One region of the Cytobacillus pseudoceanisediminis genome, then DNA from elsewhere that is predicted to be linked to it. Evidence: predicted binding sites of a transcription regulator. Region 1 holds the regulator's gene; each other region holds the start of a gene.
The links. The regulator LexA, encoded in region 1, represses DNA repair genes until DNA is damaged. The targets are predictions, from matches to a motif close to CGAACATATGTTCG.
Positions count from the first base shown of each region.

Region 2: a site for LexA is predicted at 2,223-2,236, ahead of M5V91_RS01010 (YqzH family protein). Genes of this name have one in related genera too.
Region 3: a site for LexA is predicted at 2,156-2,169, ahead of M5V91_RS03870 (YolD-like family protein). Genes of this name have one in related genera too.

Region 1 is NZ_CP097349.1:2,066,906-2,074,584, reverse strand. Features, by position in the region: gene M5V91_RS11150 (methionine gamma-lyase family protein) at 1-405, shown strand, start outside; partial or broken gene M5V91_RS11145 (MerR family transcriptional regulator) at 593-999, shown strand; gene glnA (type I glutamate--ammonia ligase) at 1,105-2,439, shown strand; gene M5V91_RS11135 (HNH endonuclease) at 2,910-3,140, shown strand; gene M5V91_RS11130 (CBO0543 family protein) at 3,262-3,753, shown strand; gene M5V91_RS30440 (CBO0543 family protein) at 3,795-4,217, shown strand; gene M5V91_RS11125 (DUF4257 domain-containing protein) at 5,042-5,326, opposite strand; gene lexA (transcriptional repressor LexA) at 5,611-6,234, opposite strand; gene yneA (cell division suppressor protein YneA) at 6,390-6,722, shown strand; gene M5V91_RS11110 (YneB family resolvase-like protein) at 6,732-7,379, shown strand; gene M5V91_RS11105 (DUF896 domain-containing protein) at 7,523-7,679, shown strand, end outside.
Region 2 is NZ_CP097349.1:183,058-190,736, forward strand. Features, by position in the region: gene M5V91_RS01000 (MBL fold metallo-hydrolase) at 108-1,082, shown strand; partial or broken gene M5V91_RS01005 (SDR family NAD(P)-dependent oxidoreductase) at 1,084-1,877, shown strand; gene M5V91_RS01010 (YqzH family protein) at 1,915-2,109, opposite strand; partial or broken gene M5V91_RS01015 (Y-family DNA polymerase) at 2,362-3,617, shown strand; gene M5V91_RS01020 (YolD-like family protein) at 3,631-3,966, shown strand; gene M5V91_RS01025 (CDGSH iron-sulfur domain-containing protein) at 4,223-4,441, opposite strand; gene M5V91_RS01030 (iron-sulfur cluster biosynthesis family protein) at 4,556-4,882, shown strand; gene M5V91_RS01035 (hypothetical protein) at 5,073-5,609, shown strand; partial or broken gene M5V91_RS01040 (alpha/beta hydrolase) at 5,655-6,580, opposite strand; gene M5V91_RS01045 (hypothetical protein) at 6,705-6,836, opposite strand; gene M5V91_RS01050 (hydroxymethylglutaryl-CoA lyase) at 6,954-7,679, opposite strand, start outside.
Region 3 is NZ_CP097349.1:703,496-711,174, reverse strand. Features, by position in the region: gene M5V91_RS03880 (GNAT family N-acetyltransferase) at 10-768, opposite strand; gene M5V91_RS03875 (tetratricopeptide repeat protein) at 1,195-1,686, opposite strand; gene M5V91_RS03870 (YolD-like family protein) at 1,793-2,131, opposite strand; gene M5V91_RS03865 (FUSC family protein) at 2,273-4,453, shown strand; gene M5V91_RS03860 (DUF1450 domain-containing protein) at 4,585-4,854, opposite strand; gene M5V91_RS03855 (2OG-Fe(II) oxygenase) at 4,891-5,091, opposite strand; gene M5V91_RS03850 (prolyl 4-hydroxylase family protein) at 5,093-5,740, opposite strand; gene M5V91_RS03845 (MarR family winged helix-turn-helix transcriptional regulator) at 6,266-6,697, opposite strand; partial or broken gene M5V91_RS03840 (TrkH family potassium uptake protein) at 6,782-7,679, opposite strand, start outside.

The sequences.
Region 1 (7,679 bases):
GTCGGCCAGGCGCTGAAAGGGGCTGTTTTTACAGCAGCGCTTCTTGAACGGCTTGGCATGAACTCCAACCCAAAGTGGGACAGTAATAGAACTGATTTAATCCAATCTGTTCAATTTGATGATAAAGAAAAAATGGTGGCGTTTTGCCAGGCAATTCAATTTGCATCTCCTGTTAATTCACATGTAACTGCCTATCCTGCTTATATGCCTGGATATGAAGACGATGTAATCATGGCAGCTGGGACTTTTATTCAGGGTGCAAGCATTGAACTGACCGCTGATGGTCCTATCAGGCCGCCTTATGTTGCTTATGTTCAGGGCGGGCTGACTTATTCACATGTGAAAATGGCTGTATGCATCGCGCTGGACCAATTGCTGGAAAAAGGTTTAGTCCAAATAAATTAGGTGAATATTAAAAAGGACAGCTACATAGTTAGTTGTCCTTTTCTGTTGCTTTACAGAGAATTATATGAAAATATGAAAGGCAAAAATTTTTTGAAAAAATCATGTTATAAAAGCTAACATATAGTTGACAGATTATCTGACATTACATATAATAATCTCAAGAAGTAATTGAAAAGGGGAGAAATAGTTGACTGGAAGCGAAATTCGACGTTCCATGCCGCTTTTCCCGATTGGTACTGTCATGCAACTGACTGACCTGACCGCCAGGCAGATTCGCTACTATGAAGAGCACCAATTAATTTCTCCAGCTAGAACTGACGGAAATAGAAGGCTTTTTCCTTAAACGACATCGATGTCCTTTTGGAAATCAAAGATTTGATTGATCAAGGCGTGAACATGGCTGGGATCAAGCAGCTATTTTTCGTGAAAGAACAGCAAGCGATAACTGAAAACTTGAATAAGCAGGCAGAAAAAGCGAGACGCGATCTATCAGATGAAGAAATCCGGAAACTTCTTCGCAAGGAAATTGTGCAGGCAGGCCGGTTTAATCGCTCATCATTGAGGCAAGGCAACATGCACCGCTTTTTCCATTAAAAACGCCGTTTTTAAGCTCGTTGATATTGTCTTGGATTTCTGAGAGAAACATTAACAGAGCAAAAAATAAATCACTCATGTAATTTTTTAAGGGAGGAACTACCAGTGGCAAAGTTTACTAAAGAAGACATTAAGCGTATTGCAGAAGAGGAAAATGTAAAATTCGTCCGTTTACAGTTTACGGATATTCTTGGAACAATCAAGAACGTAGAAATTCCGATCAGCCAGCTTGAAAAAGCGCTTGATAACAAAATGATGTTTGACGGATCTTCAATCGAAGGTTTCGTGCGTATTGAAGAATCAGACATGAATCTATATCCAGACCTTGATACATGGGTGGTATTCCCTTGGACAGCAGAAAAAGGAAAAGTTGCACGTCTGATCTGTGATATTTACAATCCGGATGGAACTCCCTTCCTTGGCGATCCGCGCAGCAACTTAAAACGTATTTTGGCAGAGATGGAAGAGTTAGGATACTCTGATTTCAACTTAGGGCCTGAGCCGGAATTCTTCCTATTCAAGCTTGACCAGGCTGGAGAGCCAACTCTTGAACTGAACGATAATGGCGGATACTTCGATCTTGCGCCAACTGACCTTGGTGAAAACTGCCGCCGCGATATCGTGCTTGAGCTTGAAGAAATGGGCTTTGAAATTGAAGCTTCCCACCATGAGGTTGCACCTGGACAGCACGAAATCGACTTCAAATATGCGGATGCATTAACAGCTTGTGACCAGATCCAGACATTCAAGCTTGTTGTTAAAACAATTGCCCGCAAGCACGGCCTGCACGCGACATTCATGCCAAAACCGCTGTTCGGTGTTAACGGATCAGGTATGCACTGTAATGTTTCATTATTTAAGGATGGCAAAAATGCATTCTTCAACGAAACAAGCGATCTTCAATTAAGTGAAGATGCTCGCCACTTTATCGCAGGTATCATTAACCATGCGACAGCATTTACTGCTGTAACAAACCCAATCGTTAACTCTTATAAGCGCTTGGTTCCTGGTTATGAAGCACCTTGCTATGTTGCATGGTCTGCTCAAAACCGTTCACCGCTTATCCGTATCCCGGCTTCACGCGGTGTAAGCACACGTGTTGAAGTTCGCAGCGTTGACCCTGCTGCTAACCCATATCTTGCTATGGCTGTACTTCTAAAAGCTGGTCTTGACGGAATCAAGAACAAATTGACTCCACCGGCACCTGTAGACCGCAACATCTATGTAATGAACAAGCAGGAACGTGAAGAAGAAGGCATCAAGGATCTTCCGGCTACATTGGCTGCTGCCCTTGATGAGCTTAAGAAGGATGAAGTCATCGTATCCGCACTAGGCGACCATATCTTCGAACACTTCATTGAAGCGAAAGAAATTGAGTGGGATATGTTCCGTACGCAAGTGCATCCATGGGAGCGCGAGCAGTACCTGAGCATGTATTAAAAAGTAAACCCTTGACACCATTGGTGTTGAGGGGTCTTTGTTTTCGGGTAAATTATTTAAAAAATTACCACAAGAACCTTAGTTCATAGTAAGAAAAAAATACAACAATCAAGCCTATCGATGTAATTCCGTAACCTTTTTTAATTCTATAATCGGTTCCAGGAATCTTAGTTATTAAGTAATAAATTGGAATTACAAGTAATATGGGAAGAAAAACCCTTGCATTAGCTGAGAGGTTTTCAAATCTTGAAATTATCGTACCAATAATCAAAAGAGGAATAAAAGTTAGCAAATAGGCAAGTGACACTCTTATCACACCTTTTTCTGAATTATACCAAATTTCCAAAATTAAGGGCATCAATTATTAAAGTAACATGGATTCCTAAAATGATGTAAAAAGAAACCAAATTTATACCTTCCCAAAAATAATCGTAATTTTCAGGCAACATTATGAGTAGTTTTATAACAGTGTGGAATGGAAGAAGCTACGAGTAGTAATCAAGAAGCGTGATAACTATGAATGCCAGGAATGTAAACGGAAGGGGCGCTTAAGCATTGAAACAAATGAATACAGTGAGAGTGGTAAGGGCAGGAAGATCCAGTTGCTTGTTCACCATATCAAGGAGCTCGAGCTTCATCCAGACTTAGCGTTTGGTGAAGATAACATGGATACTGTTTGTGTCGATTGCCATAACAAATAACATGGCCCAGACTTCAAAAATATGAAGCCAAACAAATGGCAGCATGATGAAATTTTAAGTATCGATTTTTTAAATTATGTGAACAAATAGTATTAAATAATTCCAATGAAAGGTGACTTAAATGAATCTTGAAAGATGGATTATATTGGGGGTATTAATACTAAGTATCATGTGCCTCAAGCTTCTAGTGCCGAGAGACAAGGTTAGAGAAGCGTGGGTTATCTTTTTATTTCTGCAGGTCATTACATGGCCAGCCGGTTTAATAGCAGTAGAAATGGGTTGGATTGAATATCCGATTCAATTGTACCCTAAGGCAAATTTATATAATAGGACTAGTTTTTCCTTTGAGTTCTTCCTATTCCCGGTAGTCGCCATTATTTTTAGTTTGTATTTTCCAAGGAAGAAAAAAGGGTTTGGCTCACTATTGTATTATGTTTTCTTTGCTGGATTTTTTACCTTCTTAGAGGCTGTATTAGAATCTAAAACCAAACTGGTTGAGTACCACGAATGGAAATGGTATTGGACACTAGTAACAGTAATGATTTCTCTATATATAAATGATAAATTTTATCGATGGTTTTCTAAAAGATTAATTTTGGTGGACTTAAAATGACCAGAGAAGTCCTGATTTTAATATGTTCGTAGATTTTATCATTGTACTTGTTGTTAAGATACATCCCAACCGAAAGTAAAAGGTTAGCTTGGATAACCTTTATACTTGTTCAAGCAATAGCATGGATACATGAATATATACAATTGGTATTTGGATTAGTTGAGTTTCCGTATAGAGAATTTAATAAAGCGACAAATATGAGCTTTTCATTGCATTATATTGTTTATCCTACAATTGCGGTGTTTTTTATACTTTTTTATCCAAAAGAAAAAGGGACAAGAAGAACATTTTTGTACTACTTACTATTTTCAATGGGGATAACAACTTACTCCTATCTTCTCGAAAAATTTAGTTCATTGTATCACTATATTCACTGGAACTGGTTCTTTGGATTAATTACCAACATGATTCTTCTTTATGTTGTAAAGATATATATATTTTGGTTTAAAAAAGGTCTGGTGTAACGAGTTGAAATATCTAGGTTCCCCCCGAGAAATATTAAGAGTAAGGATTCTGTGTTAGACGACTAATTTAACCAAGGCAGGGGGCGTAAATTAAGAATAAGAATTAAGAGCTCAGGCGATAAAGGCGTGGCAACAAATCATTTACTTAAAATAAACGCCAGTACAGTGCCCCATATGAAAATCACTAAATAGAATAACCTTTGCAATAGACCGGCGTGCATAGGGATGAAAATTATTAACATATTGAGTGTGACTATGACTAGTAATGTAACTAAACAGTATTGAGTCCAGCGTTTTCCAATTTCTAAAGATTTTGCGTATAGCCAAAGACCGGGCAAAACAGTTATCATGTCAAGTTGAGCTGCTATTGAATGCCAAAATAGATTTATATCTGCTGGTATAAAGCCAGTCACAATATTCCCTAAAGCTAAGATAAGAATAAATATGGTTGCTAGCCGGTTTAGTCCTGTTTTCAAGGGTTTGTGAAAGATATAAAACACCAATGCTGCACTTATATAAAAAAATCCTTTGGGCCTTTGCTTATTCCTTTTTTATCTTAGTTTCACTATACTTAATTGCCCATTGGTTCAGCAGAAGGAGCAGTTTTGAAAAAATAGTTAAAGAGGATTTCTAACGGCAAGGATTAGTATTTATGTTTCGTACGCAGGTACATCCCTTGGAGCAACGAACACTACATGAGCAATTACTTTAAAAATTCGAAAACACTCTGTTTGCATGAGCAGGGGTTTTTACATAGCTAAAATACAAAAACCCCGTTTCTAAGTGAACGAGGTTTTAACTAATTTGTATTTCCCTGCATCTCTCTATTCTTTATGTCTGATCTTTAGGAAATCGAGACATGTCAGCAGTGCATCTCCTCCAAATCCTGCAATTACCGCAAGGAGCACTACCTTTAAGGCAGAGTCAGGATCTGAAGATACGACCAAAAAAACAGCCGCTAAAGCCCCCATGATTACTTCTTCAAAGACCCCCAGATAGATGAATTTTTTTGTCCTTCTGGGTTTTACCATTTTGCCTTCTTTCCGAATATGTCCAACGACACCGACCAGCCCACCAATCAACAAAGCGAAGGTAATGTTCAAAAACATTTTTTCTTCACACTCCTAAAGTCGAGATTTTGGACAAGCGACCTTAGGTTGATTCTCGGTGTATTACCATTATATAGAAAGTGGCTATAAAATAATATGCATAAAAATACCGAATTTTCTGAATAATAAAATAGTCATACATGACTGCAACTTAGTACCAACAGAAAAGGTATCAGTTACTTTCGTATGATTTCGCTAATAGCATCAGGTAATAGGAACTGATAACCTTCTTAAAATTGGAAAAATAAAAAGCAGGCAGTGGCTGCCTGCTTTTTATCATTCTATTAATGCATATGGCGGTATACACCTATAACTTTGCCAAGGATGGAAACATTTCGAAGGATGATAGGTTCCATTGTAGAGTTTTCCGGCTGAAGCCGGATATAGTCTTTTTCTTTAAAGAATCTTTTGACAGTTGCTTCATCTTCCTCTGTCATGGCAACCACGATATCTCCATTATTAGCAGTGCTCTGCTGTTTGACGATGACATAGTCGCCATCAAGGATTCCGGCTTCAATCATACTTTCCCCCATGATTTCAAGCATGAATACATGCTCATCAGCTGGTGCCATTCTTTCTGGAAGAGGGAAGTATTCTTCAACATTTTCAATGGCTGTTATCGGCTGCCCTGCAGTTACTTTACCGACGATCGGAACATTGACTGCACTGACCTTAGGGATGTGAGAAGACTCGTCCAGATCTAAAATTTCAATGGCGCGCGGTTTAGTAGGATCTCTGCGGATCAGCCCTTTGCTTTCAAGACGGGCGAGATGGCCGTGAACTGTTGAGCTTGAAGCCAGGCCGACTGCTTCCCCGATTTCCCTTACAGAAGGCGGATAGCCTCTCAATTTAACTTCCTCTTTAATAAACTCTAATATATCTTGCTGCCTTTTTGATAATTTCACCATCTTTACGCACCTCGTATGTTTTTGTTGTCTCAATTATAGCATCAATTACCATATGATACAAACATAAGTTCGAATTTTTATTGACACAAAACAAATGTTCGGTCTATAATAAAAACATCAAATGCGAACATACATTCTTTTAGAGGTGGTATATCATGCTGAAAAAATTGTGGAAATCATATTCTTATGCTATTATTCTCTTCGTTTTAAGCCTGACAGCATCGTTTATTATGCTCATTCAGATAGAGACACCTGATACGGAAAAGTTTATGAAAGTCACTGTTGCAGAAGGTGACTCTTTATGGGAAATTGCTGAGAGTTTTTCGGCTGAACATTCGCTGTCTACAGATCAATTTATTAATTGGGTCGAACAAAATAATGAGATAGCGGCAGGCAGGATTTTTCCGGGCGATGAAATTGTTATTCCAGTAAAAGCACTGGATGACGAGCCTTATAAAGAGCTTGCCAGTTCAGACTTTTACGAATAAGGAGAAGTTATGAAAGCAATTATTTACTGCAGGGTTAGTACAACAAAGGATACTCAGGAAACGTCCCTTTCAAGACAGGAAGAAGAGCTGGTGAATCTGGCGAAAAAGCATGATTTTGAAGTAGTCAAGGTGATACGCGAACAGGCCAGTGGATATGACCTTGAAAGAGACGGTATATTGGAGCTTTTAGACTTAATTAAAGAAAAGGATATCAAGGTTGTCCTCATTCAGGATGAAACCAGGCTGGGGCGGGGTAATGCAAAGATAGCGATACTCCATTGCATCCTAAAGGAAGAAGTTCAGCTGTACAGCATTTCGAATAACGGCCAGCTCGAGCTTTCGGAATCAGATTCGATGGTGCTGAACATTGTTGGGATGGTAGAAGAATATCAGAGAAAGCTTCATAACATCAAAATTAGACGCGGCATGCAGCGGGCTGTTGATAAGGGATACCGCCCCGAGAAGAACTTAAGCAATCAGGGAACAAATGGCGGCAGGGAAAGAATAGAGGTGCCGATAGAGGAAATTGTCCGGCTAAGGAAAAACGAGTTAACATTTGCAGAGATTGCTGCAACACTCAGAGGCTTTGGCTATAATATCTCAAAAGCAACAGTCCACAGAAGGTATAAAGAGTATATGGAATCACTTGCTGAATAGAGCACTTTTCTTGTCAAAAGTGTTCTTTTTTAGTATGATGGCAGTTGAGTTTCAGTATTGTTCCATATCTGAAGCTATTGTATAATAAAAACTTCTATCAGAATATCCAAAGGTAAACTTTTGATATAAAGGAGCTTTAATATATGCTGCCAAAACAAAAACTTGCCCGAATTAATGAACTGGCAAAGAAGGCAAAGGAATCAGGTTTAACAGAAGCAGAAGCAAAAGAACAGACTTCTCTCCGTAAAGAGTATTTGGAGACTTTTCGCTCTGGCATGCTGAACACGCTTAAAGGTGTTA
Region 2 (7,679 bases), 1.9 Mb from region 1:
GGTTTATCTAAAGGGCATATGGACTGTATGACTTGGATGGCCTGCGGAAGTATATAAAAAAACAGCTTTATTTTATTTAAATATAGTGATTTAGGGGGATTGTTAAAATGGCAAATTGGAAGAATGGAATTGCAAAGCTTGTTATCCCGACACCTTTTCCTGTCGGTGACGTTAATGTATATGCAGTGAAAGGGGAAAAGCTGACTCTTGTTGATGCCGGCCCTAAAACGGATGAAGCATGGGAAGCCTTAAAATCCCAGCTTAAAGAGCTGAATTTAACTCCCGGTGATTTTGAACAGGTTGTCCTCACACATCATCATCCCGATCATGCCGGGCTGCTTGACTTTTTCCCTGATAATCTCGATGTGTTCGGGCACCGGGTTAACCAAAGGTGGCTGTCCCGGACGGACCAATTTCTAAAATTTCATGATGAATTTTACATAAAACTGTTCAATGAATTTGGGATTCCTGAAAGTTATTTTTCCTTTATAAATAAGATGAAAAAGACTCTGCGCTATTCCTGCAATCGTACTCTGACGGGCGAACTGGAGGAAGGCAGGCAGCCTGAAGGGCTGGACGATTGGACGGTAATGGAGACACCCGGGCATGCACAGAGCCATATAGGTCTGTTCAGGGAGAAAGATGGTGTATTTCTTGGAGGAGACCATTTGCTTGCACACATTTCTCCTAATCCCATCCTGGAGCCGCCGCTTCCCGGCAATACGGAACGGCCAAAGCCGCAGATTCAGTATAATGAGTCGCTGAAAAAGCTGCAGCAGCTTCCAATATCCCTTTTTTACTCTGGACATGGCGAGGATATTACAAATGTGAATGAGTTAATAAACGAAAGGCTTGGCCGGCAGCATGAGCGGGCAATGAAAGTAAAGGCATGGCTCGAGTCCGAATCGCTCACTGTTTTTGAAGTGTGCCGCCGCCTTTTTCCGAAAGTTTATGAGAAGGAGCTTTCCCTGACGATTTCCGAAACGGTTGCTCAGCTTGACTATTTACATTCAATAGGAGAGATTTATATAAATAAAGAGGAGGAAGCATTCTTGTATTCCGCATCAAAAGAGGTGGTTTGATTTGTCAGACAGATTAAAGAATAAAAATGTGATTATTACAGGTGCATCCGGAGGGATCGGGGCCCAGATGGCTGTCCTTTGTGCCGAGAGGGAGCGAACCTTGTCCTTCTTGCCCGCAGTTTTGACAAATTGCAGGAACTGCAGGCAGATTTGCTTAGGCGTTTTTCAGTGGATGTTTACATACATAAACTTGATGTTTCGGACACTGACGAGGTCTCGGCTGTTTTTTCCGAGGTACTTGCCCGGTTTGATCATATAGATGTTCTTGTGAATAATGCCGGGTTCGGCGTTTTCCGGGAAGCGCATGAAGCAAACGTTGAAGAAATAAAGGGAATGTTTGATGTAAATGTAGTTGGTTTAATGGCTTGCACCAGCATGGTGCTGCCGGTGATGAGGAAGCAGAGGAGCGGCCATATTATCAACATCGCCTCACAGGCGGGCAAAATTGCCACACCGAAATCCAGTGTCTATTCCGCAACCAAGCATGCTGTTCTTGGCTATACGAACAGCCTTCGGATGGAGCTGGCTGACAGCAATGTCTTTGTGACTGCTGTTAATCCCGGACCGATTGAGACAAACTTCTTCAATATTGCCGATGAAAAAGGCACATATGTGAAAAATGTCAGCAAATTTATGCTTAAGCCCGAATATGTTGCGCTCAAGGTAGTTAATGCAATGCTCCGGCCGGTCAGGGAAATTAATCTTCCTCGGTGGATGAATGCGGGAAGCATCGTCTATACACTTTTTCCAGGGCTTTTCGAAAAAATTGGAAAGCGTGCATTCAATCAGAAATGAAAAGAAGCCGGAGCAATCGCTTTGGCTTCTTTTTCATTCAAAAATATGGTGAACCAGTAATATACCCGTATACCACATCATTTACTATTTCATGCAGCTCGCTGTCTGCTTCTTTATTTTTCTCCTCTATTACTTTATTGAATATCTCTGCAAATTCCCTGCTCTCAAACGAAATGGAATGGCTGTCCTCGTTATATTGCTTTAAACAGTTTTGAACCATTTTATATATCATTTTTTTTGTTCATTATTTTTGCACCTCAAGCTGATTATACTGGCTTCTGGTAATATCGGCACCTGGCAAAAGAACCTGTTTTAAGAAAAAACGCGTAAAATTTCCATTGAAACCGAACGCATATTCGCTTAATATAATGGGTATACATATATAGAACGGATGTTCTTGTTTGTTTTTATTGGATTCAGGAGCTGCCGGCCAGCATAAGCAGGTACGGCGCCTTGCGCTTTTCTGAAGGAGGATGTCGATGTCATGGTTGATTACAGCGCAATGCCGAATAATCAGATTTTGTGTGTTGATATGAAGAGCTTTTATGCAAGCTGTTCTGCTGTCATGCTTGGTCTGGATCCTCTTGATTGCTATCTTGTAATTGCCGGGAATGTGGAACGGAAGGGCAGCGTTGTTCTGGCTGCCTCTCCGCGAATGAAAAAAGAGTTTGGGATAAAGACAGGGGCCCGGCTTTTTGAGGTTCCAAATGATCCGCGCATTAGAATTGAGGAGCCGAAAATGGCGACTTATTTAAGAATCTCCACTGAAATCACCAGGGTGTTTAACCGTTATGTCCCCAAGGAAGCCATCCATACCTACAGTGTCGATGAAAGTTTTATAAAAGTAGACGGTGCAGTGCATCTCTGGGGTGATGCCCAGACAATTGCCTGGAAAATAAAAGATGATATTGAACGGGAATTTCAGCTCCCCTGTGCCATAGGAATAGGGCCTAATTTGCTTATGTCAAAGCTCTGCCTGGATCTTGAGGCGAAAAAAGGGGGTTGCTGAATGGACGTACGAAGATGTGAAAGCAAAGCTGTGGAATGTATCCCCTTTAAGGGAAATGTGGGGCATCGGCCGCCGTGTTGAAAAGACATTGAATGGAATGGGGATTTTTACAGTTGGACAGCTTGCCCGCTATGATCTGGCTAAGCTTGAAAAAAGTTTGGGATTATGGGCAATCAGCTCTATCACCATGCATGGGGTATTGATCTGTCGGAAATAGGGGCACCGATCATGGAAGGGCAGATCAGCTTTGGGAAAAGCCAGATTTTACTGAGGGATTATAAAGAGGAAAAGGAAATTAAGCATGTGGTCCTTGAGATGTGTGAGGAAGTGGCAAGAAGGGCCCGCAGCCACCGCAAAGCCGGAAGGACCATCAGTTTTGGCCTTGGCTACAGCCAGGATGAATTTGGAGGAGGCTTTTACCGCTCAAGGACAGTTGACCAGCCAACCAATATTACGATGGATCTTTATCGCGTTTGCCTCGAGCTTTTTGACGAGAATTATGAGGGCAAAACAGTGCGTCAGATTTCCATTTCCCTCGGCAATATTACGGATGACAGCGAAATGCAGCTGAATCTGTTCGATTTGGATGGCTGGAAAAAAGGGAGCTCGGCTACACAGTGGACCGGATCCGCTCCAAGTTTGGAGGAGGAGCTTTGCTAAGAGCCGTCTCTTATACAAGCGCAGGAACCGCCAAGCACCGTGCGACATTGGTTGGCGGCCATAAGATGTAAAAGGGGTCAGCTCATGATTCGCGATCGGGGCAGAATAAAATGGACTTCTATGATGCTGCCGGAACATGTAAAGCTCTTGAGAGACTGGGCAGAGGAAGATACGTACGAGCAAAAGCGGGAATTGGATGAGCAGAAATTTGAATATATGAATGAAATTCTTTCGGAGGCAATGGAATTTCAAAAAAGCGTTACACTTACTCATTACAGGGGCAGAAATTATGAACTGGTCATCGGGAGCATCCATTACTGGGATGAACTTGGCCAAAAGCTTCATATTGTTGATCGATTTGGGGAGATTCACCGTATTTCCATTAACGCTATAGCGGATGCGCGGTTCACGGAAGAATAGAGCTGTCTGAACTGGATGAATTTAAAACGGGTAGTTTTTGGGCGCGGGAAGCACCTTAACAGCAGGGGGTGTAAGAAATATGCCTAGAGGAAAAGAACTGGAACAGCTGCCGATGGCTAATATCGCACCAGGGGCAGGAGAAGACAGTACGGACAGGGACCGGGAAATGCTACAGGGGATTGTACAGGATGAAAGAGCAACACCCGCAGGAATAAAAAATGAAAAAAACGGGGATGACTGTCCCCGTTTTCCACCCTTATTGCTTGTCGTCGAGAGCTTTCTCCGCACGGACACAGGATTGGAAAGTTCCTTTATGAGTGCCGTCACAAAATGGGATTTTTTGGGACCTCCCGCAGCGGCAAAGGGAGAAGGTTTGTTTTGTTTCAAATTTATTGCCATCCATATCAATTAACTCTACATCACCTGTTACACGCAGCGATCCATTATCCATTACTTTAATCTGCGCCTTTGACATATCCAATCATCCTTTCACATTTTGGTGGCTGAATAAGCAACTGTCTCTTTCAGAAGCATGTTATTCCTATCTGTGTTAAAATACAGCATATGCAAAGGGGAGGTAGTTTTAAACATGGAAATTGCATTAACTGAATTGGCGGCTGAAAAATTGTCCGAACGGATTGCCGGCAAAGATGGATTCATAAAACTAAAGTATGATATAGATGGCTGCGGCTGTGTAGTAAGCGGGGTAACGGCTCTCTGGCTTGTTAATGACCTGGATGAAGATGACAGGGAAATTAAAACGAACGCTGGCAGCATATATGCGGAAAAATCAAAGGAAGTATTTTTGGATGACGATTTAACAATAGACTTTTCAGTGAAAGCAAATTGCTTTCAGTTAAAAAGCCCAAATCAGTATTTAAACCCTAGGATGAGCTTTATTGATAAAACAAAATAATGATGTAGCAGGCGGCCGCTGAGGGAAGGCGGTCTTTTTTAATAGGTTACATAGGTAAAAATACCCTTCCAAAATTCTGGAAAATAAGGTTTTAATATATTAGTAAAAGGTTACAGGCTAAATAGAATAACAATAACAAAGATGTTTTGTCATTATTGGTGAAGAGAGAGTGCTGATGGGGGAGATTCGAATGAAGCAGAAGTTATTTTTGCTGGCGGCAGCTTTCCTGATGCTGTCAGGGTGCAGTACAGCAACAATGGGCCAGGCGATTGATGATGGAATTCCATTCAACGTAAAAGAAGTCTTACATAAAGAAAAAGTAAAAGATGGAGTCATACTGCTGTATTTAACGCAGCAGAATGATGGACAAAACGAGGTCGAGGCCATGGCGGCTGCCTATTTGAAGGGCAGTGACAAAAAAGGCTGGAAAAATGAAGGCCATAACCATTGGGAATATTATGAGAATGAACATATGACCGTTTATAAAGATACTTTTTATGATTACGATAAGGAAGGTAAATTAGAAAACAGATTACCGATTATTTTTGGCGAGATTCAGAGCGGAGATATAAAAAAAGTAGAGGTGGCCGGCAAGGAAGAGAAATTTGAAGAAGCGGCTATTATTAAAAAAGAAAACAAACGCTATTATTTTAAAATGGGAGATTTTCATACTGCAAGAGGGCTGTCGGCAGAGGGCAAGGAAATCATAAAGAAAAAGAAAAATTAGAGGATCCTATATGAAGCAGCTGGCTCACATTGAAGCCAGCTGTTTCTATTGTGATAAAGTATCTTTGCTGCTGACATACTGATCCAAAAACTCGTCGATGACTTTTTCATAATCTTCTCTGTTTTCATTGAAGGATTGGGCATGGATTCCATTGACAGCAAGGTAAAGTTGTTTAGGGCCTTTTTTCTTCTCGTATAAAGCCTCGGACATGGTCGGCAAAATAAAATCATCTTTTTCACTGTGTATGAACAGGATGGGTTTCTTTATATTTTCAATTACAGAAATAGGCGATACATCTGCGATGGAGTATTTCTCACGCATCCGCAGAAATAGATCGGCAACAGGCAAAAAGAGCTTTGGAGACAGCCTCATTTCTGCTTTCAGACGGTAAGCCAGCTGCTCTTTAAAGTCTGAAAAAGGGCAATCGGCGATGTAAAAGTCGGCACCGTCTTCGAGCATTCCCGCATAGAGGATCATTGTAGCAGCTCCCATGCTTTCGCCATGAATGCCAATCTGAATAGTTGGCCCTTTTTCCGCTTTAAGCCAATCAATAATTGCTTTTAAATCAAACTTTTCATAATGTCCGTAACTTGTCGTTCTTCCTCCGGATTCTCCGTGGCGGCGATGATCATAGATAACCGCATTAAATCCCCGGTCCAAAAAAGGTTCATATATTTAATCGAGTTCATTTTATTTTCCGTAACCCCGTGGGAAATAACAATATAGCGACTATTTTTATGCGGTTCGACAGCCACAGCTTTTAAGTTATAGCCAAATGGGGAGGGAATAAGCACTTCTCTTTTTGGCAGGCTTTCATACTTGATAAGATCAAGTCTGCCGGACTCCTTCTCCCTTTCTAAAATAAAGTCATCTTCCTTCTTTCTCATAAACATAAGCCTATTGGTAAAATAGACGCCGAGTGATGAAAGAAAGAGTACGATGGAAAATAAATAACGTAAAAACCTTCTCAAACCCATCCCTCCATCTTTTTTCTTTATTTTACCATTCCGGATAAAATTAAAACAGAGATGTGAGCCGGGACATGCAGAAATTTCAGAAGGAATCTCGGCATGAAAAAAGCCGCTTTTCGGCGGCTTATTGCTTTGCGTTTTGTCTTTTAGTTGGATGAATTGCCTTTTCTAAATCCTCGGCAGCAATCGTCTGGTTTACTGTATCGGAATTCGGCTTTCCCTTCTGGCTATATCCTTTATCGCGTTTTTGGCTCATCGGATAATCCCCCTTCTAATAGGCTTCAGCTGATTTGAGTTCGTCAGCTGCTTTAGCAGTTGCTTTCATCTAATAAGATGCTATAAGAAAGGGCGTATTATTCATCTTAAGAAGCTGCTATTGAACAGTTTGAGCGTTCAGCCTGAAATAGGTGCTTTCAATCGGCCTGGAAAGATGAGGCTGAACAATTTTTACCGCTTCAAGTAATTGATTAAGATTAACATTGGTTTCAATTCCCATACGCTCTAGCATATACACAACATCTTCAGTTGCCGCATTGCCTGCAGCGCCCGGGGCAAATGGGCATCCGCCAAGTCCTCCGGCGGAAGTATCAAAGCGGTCGACACCTGCCTGTAAGGCTGCAAAAATATTAGTGAGGGCCATTTTTCTTGTGTCATGGAAATGTGCAGTCAGCAGGGTAGTTGGAAACTCTTCTTTTAAACGGGAAAAAAGCCCGTGCGATTCATGGGGAGCAGCCATCCCGATTGTATCTGCCACGCTTAATTCATCAGCCCCTGCGTCAACAAATTGACGGCATAGCCCAACTGTATCTTCAGGGTCGATTGCTCCTTCATACGGACAATGAAATGCCGTAGAGATGCAGGCGCGGACAAAGTAACCTTTCTCCTTCAGTTCTCCGATAATCGGCTTTAGTTCATCCATGCTTTCCTGAGTGGATTTATTAATATTTTTCTTATTAAATGTATTGCTTACACCGACGAAAACGGCAACGGCCCGGCATTCAGTCATATATACCCTTTCAATGCCCTTGCGGTTTGGGGCCAGCACGATATCCCTTGTATTTGCATCAAGGCAATCTGCCGTAATTTCAGCTGCATCCCC
Region 3 (7,679 bases), 1.4 Mb from region 1:
GGCTTCTCTTCATTCGTATATTTTTAATAGGTTATACTGCTTTCCAAGATACTGATAATTTTGCCTGCGGTACATTTCCTTTGGAGTATCTTCTCCATCTGCAATAAGTATGATGGTTTTATCCTGAAACTGATCCATCACGCATTTCTGCAGGCGCCTGCCGATGCCCTTTTTCTGAAAATCCTCATGGACCATCAATCCATCAATTTCAGCTGTGTATTCCTTGATAATTACATCTACTGATCCGGCAGCTTTCCCTTTATAATATGCAATGAACTGCTTAATCCTTTCATCGTTAAAATTCCTTAAATGCTGACCTTTCTTTTTCTCGGCATAATTAATCCCGTAAACCGAATCCTGCTCATGCTGAAATTCCAGATAATCATTCCATGTTTCATCCGTAACATTTTCGACAGTAATTTCATCCTTTTCCTGAACATCAGGAAAATCAGCTGGATGAATCGCAAATAATTCTAAATAACCAACCGTAAAATCAACATCCTTCTCAAAGCTGGCCAGAAGTTCTCCGGTAAGCTCCTCGTCATCAGGAAAATAAAATCTTACATGCTTTTGGCCATATTTTTGATGAAAAGTTCTTAAATATTGATGTGCCTCCTCAAACTCTTGAACAGAAGGCATTCTTTTAAAAGCAATAAAGTTGCTGTCATACTGAAGGAGCATGTCAGGGTTATGGTTGTGAATAAAAAGTTCATTTTCCAGTACTGTGTGTCCCGGTTTATGGATATTATTAAAAGTGATTTTTTCCATCGGCTTCTCCTAATATAGCAAACACTTTAGTTTTGCAAAAATTTATATTCTTTATCTGTAATAAGCAGATCATGGCAGCGTATTAATTATTCTTTAATTCAAAGGGTACTGCTGTTATCATAAGCACACAGGAAATTCCGGCCATGTTGAGAAATAACCTTGGAAACCTTCTTTTCATACTCTTCCACTTATCAAATTGGAGGAAACTACGGTCATTTTCCGCTTTTGGCACCTGCAGATATATAAGAGACTCCATTTTGAAGATAGCAGTCTCTTTCATCGAATGGATAAAGGATACGGCCGCCGTCTGACCTTTTAAGATCATCTATTATAGCAATTAACCATTCATTAAAATTACCTCTAATAAATCAGAGATGTTTGAATTATTCTCCGCCGTCATATCATGTATTTTGGGAAATCCTTTTTCTAATCTTTATCAAATATTTCATCAAGTTTGTCTGCATAAAAAGTAATTGCTTTTTTATATTGCAAAACTTCCGGGTCATCAGAAGTTTCGGCCACACACTTTAGGAGCATCTCCATTGCCTCGCTGTGCTGGCCTAAATTATGGAGCGTCATGGAATAAAACACCTGGATTGCACGATTAGCCGGAAACTGGGAGATTCCTTTCTCGAACACCATCTTTGATTTTTCATATTCCCCAAGAGTCCGGTATGTGCTCCCAAGACCCAAAATGGCACCTGGCAGATCAGATTCAGGCAGCCCAAGTTCGATCGCTTTTTCATAATGAGAAACAGCTTTCGATTCCTCCCCTAGAACGTCAAAACTCCAGGCACAATGATAATGAATCACTGGGTTTAGGGGATACTCTTCAGCCAATTTCACAAGCAGAAGGCTGGAATCTTTGTATTTCCCGAGATTGCGAAGTACAATCGCTTTTTCTAAGTCCGTGCTCATATGTACCTCCGATCACCGCTTTCTTTCTATTATATCTAAAAATTGCAAATAATGGGTATGGTAAAGCTTTAACTTTTCTGCAAAAATTGAATTATGTCTCGCTGCACTATTCTTTCACTTCAACCGAAGCTATTTCATCAAACATGACCTTCTCAAGAAACCCATCTTCCAATTCCAGATAAATTTTTCTGCCGATGCCGTCCAGCCTGTTTACCCTCCCTGTATATTCGTGGAATAATCCCTCCCGCCAGACTTTTACTATTAGAAAGAAGGCATATTCCATTGCATAGTGAATTTTGTTTTCATAGTCCTCCAATTCATATTCATCTATAAGCGGCTTGTCCTGTGCCATTTGTTCAGTTTCCAATTTTCTTAGCATCGCCCGGTGTTCCGGCATGAAGTGGGCTGGCTGCCATTTTATTTTCCCTCTGTCTTTTAGCGGCATAGTAAATCCCTCCATTCTTATTATAGAACATTTGTTCTGTTTTTAAACCTGTAAAGCACAAAATCTCAAGCTGGTTCATTTGGATAATAAAAGTACGAGTGGTAAAATAATCTTTAACTCTCTGAAAAGATTGGTGAAACAATGAAGCAGTTTCCTATAAAACACCGGTGGCTCGGACGTTTGCTGGCATCCGATCCCGGGCTTATCCGATTTCAAAAAGCAGGACGGGCCACTTTAAGTTTAATGGCTTCAGTCTTTACGACTTTGTTCATCATGCAATTGGCTGGTGCTGATGCCGCTCTCACTCCGGCGATAGTGTCCGGAATGGCAGGCATGCTTGGCATCATGATTGTCATGGATGACTCCAAAAAAGGTAAAATGCTCACAACTGGCCTGCTTGGACTTTCAGCCATGGCAGGGGTATCGAGCGGTTCCCTATTGGCGGGAAGCACGGTCTTTATCGATATTGCAATGGTTCTGTTAATCTTCTTAAGCTTTTATTTGACCCGCTTTGGAGTGCGGTATTTTTCTCTATGCATGATTGCATTCATGACACTTTATTTCGCGTCTATTTTAAAACTATCAGGCAGTCAGCTTCCATCCTTCTACTTCGGCATTTGGATTGGGATCGCGTATGCTTTCCTGTTCAATTTCATCCTTTTTCAGGACACCGCGAAAAACCTGAAAAGAAGCATTCGCTCCTTTCATTTCCAAAGTAATTTTACGTTCAATCTCTTAATTGAGGGGATGCAAGCCAAGGAAATGACTCCTCAGCAGCGGGAGGAATTGGGGAGAAACGTGCTGAAGCTCAGGGATTATGCTGTCATGGTTTCGGAGTATATAAATGATGAAGATGTTCAAAAATTATGGCCTGGGCTGACCTCTACTCAGCTGAGGTTATATATATTTGATGCAGGTATGCTGATTGAAACACTGACAGACTCAATTAGAAGCTTAAAAAAAGCAAATGCCCTTGAAATTGATGAGCTGAGAAAACTCCTGGTTTGGGTAACCCGTTCTCTTCGCGATGCTGAAGTTCTTGCCCAACAATATGAAGAACAAAATCTGCGTGAAGCAGAGCTTGCTGTTCAGGCCCTCCGCCTGCTTATTATTGATTTGTTCAGCCGGGAAGACAAACCTGCAGGATGGCTGTTTCTGATCAGGCGGATCGAGTCCATTGCGAACCATGTCATCGAGGGCGGCATAACCATACAGCAGGCACTTCATAAAATGAAAGACAATGAGATTAAATTATCTGAAGAGGCAGCTGAAGGCGACACTGAAGATGAACCATCTGAAGAAGATAAGGGCATCAAACCTTCCACCAAAAAAGCTTTTCAGGCATTGACTGCTGCAATCATTTCCATCATTGCCGGCCAGATTCTTTCGCCTGACCAGCCTTATTGGGTTCTTTTAACAGCTTTTATTGTTTTGCTCGGTACCGAATCGATCGGGCGCATTTATACGAAAGGTTTTCAGCGGTCGGTTGGAACAATTATTGGAGCAGTAATTGGATTTACACTTGCAAGAGTGGTCAGCGGCCATTCCGTCCTGGAAATAACGCTGATTTTTGCAGCGGTTTTTTTCGCCTTTTATTTGTTTGAGGTCTCCTATACGTTAATGAGCATGTTTATAACGATGCTGGTTGCTTTTATGTATGACCTTTTACTTGGAGGAATTACATTTTCCCTTATCAGTGCAAGGGTAATCGATACAATTGCCGGTGCCGGCATTGCATTCGGAGTTTCCTTATTTATTTTCCCAAAGAAAACGAAGGAAAAAGTGGCGGATACCTTAAATGACTACTTACAAGAACTGAAACCGTATGTCACTGAGTATGTGAGAAGCTTCCGGGAAGATGTGAACGTTAAGGAGCTTTCAGGCAAAGGCTTCTTATTGGATCAAAAACTTAAAACCATAAACGTTGAAGCACAATCTCTGATAAAAAAACCCGGATCCCCGCGCCATGCTGACGTTAACAGATGGATTACACTATTTTCAGCCATCAACTATTATGCAAGACACCTTGTGGCTTCCTCCTACCGAAAAGGATTCGACTATCCCGATGAGCTGGTCGATGTTTTCATAAGGATTGAAGAAAAGCTTGAATTAAATATTGAGACATTAATGGATTTGATTAAAGATAGCGGAGACGGCATGCTTGTGTATAGTCTTGAAAATGAAAGGGAACAAATTGAACGATTGGCACCAGCAAGGCAGCAATCCCAGCGTGATTTGATTCATCACCTTTATTTCGTCTGGAGAATCAATAAAGCGATTATGGAATTGGCAGAAGATCTTGGTGCAGGGAAGGAGCAATAATCCTCCTTCTCTTTTATATGAATAGGGAGATGCTATTTCAGGATCAATACTAGATTAATTTGCACATTCACATTCTCAATGTACATCAAAAAAAGAGTATGAAAAAAGGAATCGGATTGCTCCGATTCCTTTTATTTCTTTACTTCTTCTTTCAATTTTATCAATAATTCATCCGAACTCTCCGCTGCAATCAGCTTCCCGTCCACCAGGGCATAAGGTGATTGCCTGCATTCTTTGCATCTGCTCTGGCATTCGTATTCTTTATAGTTAATATTCTTCTGGCTCAGAAATTGATTAAATGCAGCCAAACTCTCTTCTTTTAAAAATTCATCCAGATTCCGCTGACAAAATTCAATCGAAGCCGTTTTTTGCTTTGAGAATAGTTTGTTGATGAGTTTCACCTGATCAAACTTCCTTCTGATTATTCTTTAAAAACTCTAATGGCAATATATATTGCTTTCCCTAATCCATTTGGTAGCAGCCCATTTTTCTCCCTTTCTTACAGGCACACTGCTATGGACTGACAATCGGTCCAGCTGACCCTGAGCATTGCCATAATGGAAGTAAATGGCCGCTCCCTTTTTGGGAACAAATGAAAGTCCAGCTTTAGAAAAGACCGTTTCACCGCCATCCTCCACATCATTCAAATAGATGAGGAACGTTCCAACCCTCTGTCCGCCTTTGCTGGCATCCGCCATGTGGGGGAAAGAAATCAAAGTGAGGCTTATATTCTTCACCCAATCCATAGTTTAAGATCTGAAGGCCTTCACCATTTTCTGCAGGATAACCGGTCAATTCAGCAATCCTCGTTTCGATTCTTTCGACCAGTTCATTTTCTTTAAGCCGGAAAGCCATGCTCTTGCTTGTCCTTCCTGAACCCGCCCGTTCTTCTCCAGAACCCCTATCCACCACCAGGGATGGCTGCAGCCGGCTCCTTGAAAGACTGATAAGCTCATCACATTCTTCTGAGCTGAGCACCTGATCCAAATGGAGCACAAATGGCTTTTCATTTCTGGAAAGCACTTTTACGTCCTTATCACTCGTATGAAGGATATTCCCCTTCCTGCCTATTTTGGGGACTTCATAAGTATATCGAATCTGCTGCCCTTCTGTCGTCTTAATTGCTTCATTTCCAACAATTTTAAATAAAGTCTCATATGCAAACCGGTTATCGAAACCCTTCTTAATCAAAGCGTTCGCAAGCGCAATCGGACTCACATCACTTTTTAGCGCACCCACAATCCAATCCTTTAGTTCATCTGATATCTGCATAATCTTCGTCATCATCTTCCCCCTGTATGACTCAATGAAAACATCCGTTAGCCAGATATAGAAATATATGTATTTTATTATACTATTATTAATGAATGAACTGAATCGATTTACCTGGTAACTCAGATAGTTCAAATTTGCATATAAACTGATTCTCTTTAGAGTGCCGTTTTAAATTCTTATAGATTCATGGCAACAGTTTTCTCGGCGCTGCTCCCATTTTCGGCTTCATCACTGCCTCATGGCGACCGTTTTCTTACCGCTGCTCTCTTTTTCGGCTTCATGACTGCCTCATGGCGATCGTTTTCTTCTCGCTCCACGACTTTTCGGCTTCATGAAGCTTTCATGGCGACTGTTTTCTTCTCGCTTCACGACTTTTCGGCTTCATGAAGCTTTCATGGCGACTGTTTTCTTCTCGCTTCACGACTTTTCGGGTTCATGGAGCCTTCATGGCGACTGTTTCTCAGCGCTGTTCTCATTTTGGGCTTCATGACCTTCACAAAAAAACAGGATAGAAGCATCCCACTCTATCCTGCACCGCTAATTACCCTCCATATTTCTTCTCATTTTCATTAAAACATCGTCAACAATTCTCAGCTCTTCCTTCGTAATACCCGATGTGACGATTGAGTGAAACTCCTCTGTGATGGGATATACATGTTCACTGAGATTTTTGCCGTTTTTGGTTAGATAAACATTCAGAGATCTGCTGTCCTCTTTATTCATGCTTTTTTTGATAAAGCCTTTCTTTTCAAGACTGCTCAGCATTCTGGCAATGTTAGATTTATCTTTATCCAGCCGCCTGGCGATTTCATTTTGGCTTAATCCGTCTTCTTCCCAGAGAAGCATTAGAATCAGGTTCTGCTCCGGGGCAATATTTAAGTGGGCTAATTTAGTCTTAATATAGCTTGTTAAGGTCAGGTCTATTTGATGGATCTTAATGCTTATATAGTCATTAAATCTGGTTTTCATTTAAAATCCCCTATCCTATTTATGGTGGAAAATTTTATTGAAACTAAATTATTCTGTCCTATACACCAGATAACTTTCCTTCACTTATCCAATCATGATTTTCTCTTCTGCAAATTTATATTTGGCCTTTCCTTTTCTTCGGGCAAGTGCAAAAGCGATTGTGATTGGCCCTACTCTTCCTGCAAACATCATAAATGCAATTACCCCTTTTCCTGTTGCACTTAATTCAGGTGTGAGCCCCATCGACATGCCTACCGTGCCAAAAGCGGATATCACCTCGAATAAAAGGACGTTCAATGGAGCATTTTCTGTTATGGATAAAATAAATAAGATAAAGAAGATGAATCCTATTGAATAGACGGTTATTGTAAAAGCTCTGACAATAAGATCCTTTGGAATTCGCCTTCCCATCAGGCTCACTTCATCTTCTTCCTTTATCAGCGCTCTGACTGCAAGAAAAATCAAGACAAAGGTAGTGACTTTAATGCCGCCGGCGGTACCTCCTGATCCCCCTCCAATGAACATGAGCAGCATTGTTACCAGCTGCGAACCTAAAGTTAATTCGCCAGTATTCAAAGAATTAAATCCAGCCGTTCTCGGGACCACACCATGAAAAAAAGCCCCCAATAGTTTATCTTTTAAAGGCAAATTGGCAAGTGTCCCAGGATTATCATATTCAAGCGCAAAGATAAATACTGTTCCGAGAATGTTAAGGATCAGCGTCATCAGGAGGACCAATTTTGTATGCAAAGAGAGCTTTTTCAAACTCTTGTTTCTTTTTACATCAAGTACAACGATATAGCCGATACCTCCGATTATTAACAGGAAGCTGAGTGTCATGATGACAGTAAAATCACCGGCATATTCAGTAACGCTCCTGAATTGGCCCATTATATCGAATCCGGCATTATTAAAGGCAGAAACCGAATGGAAAATGCCATAATACAATGAGCGGGGAAGCCAAAATCGGACGACCAGCGAA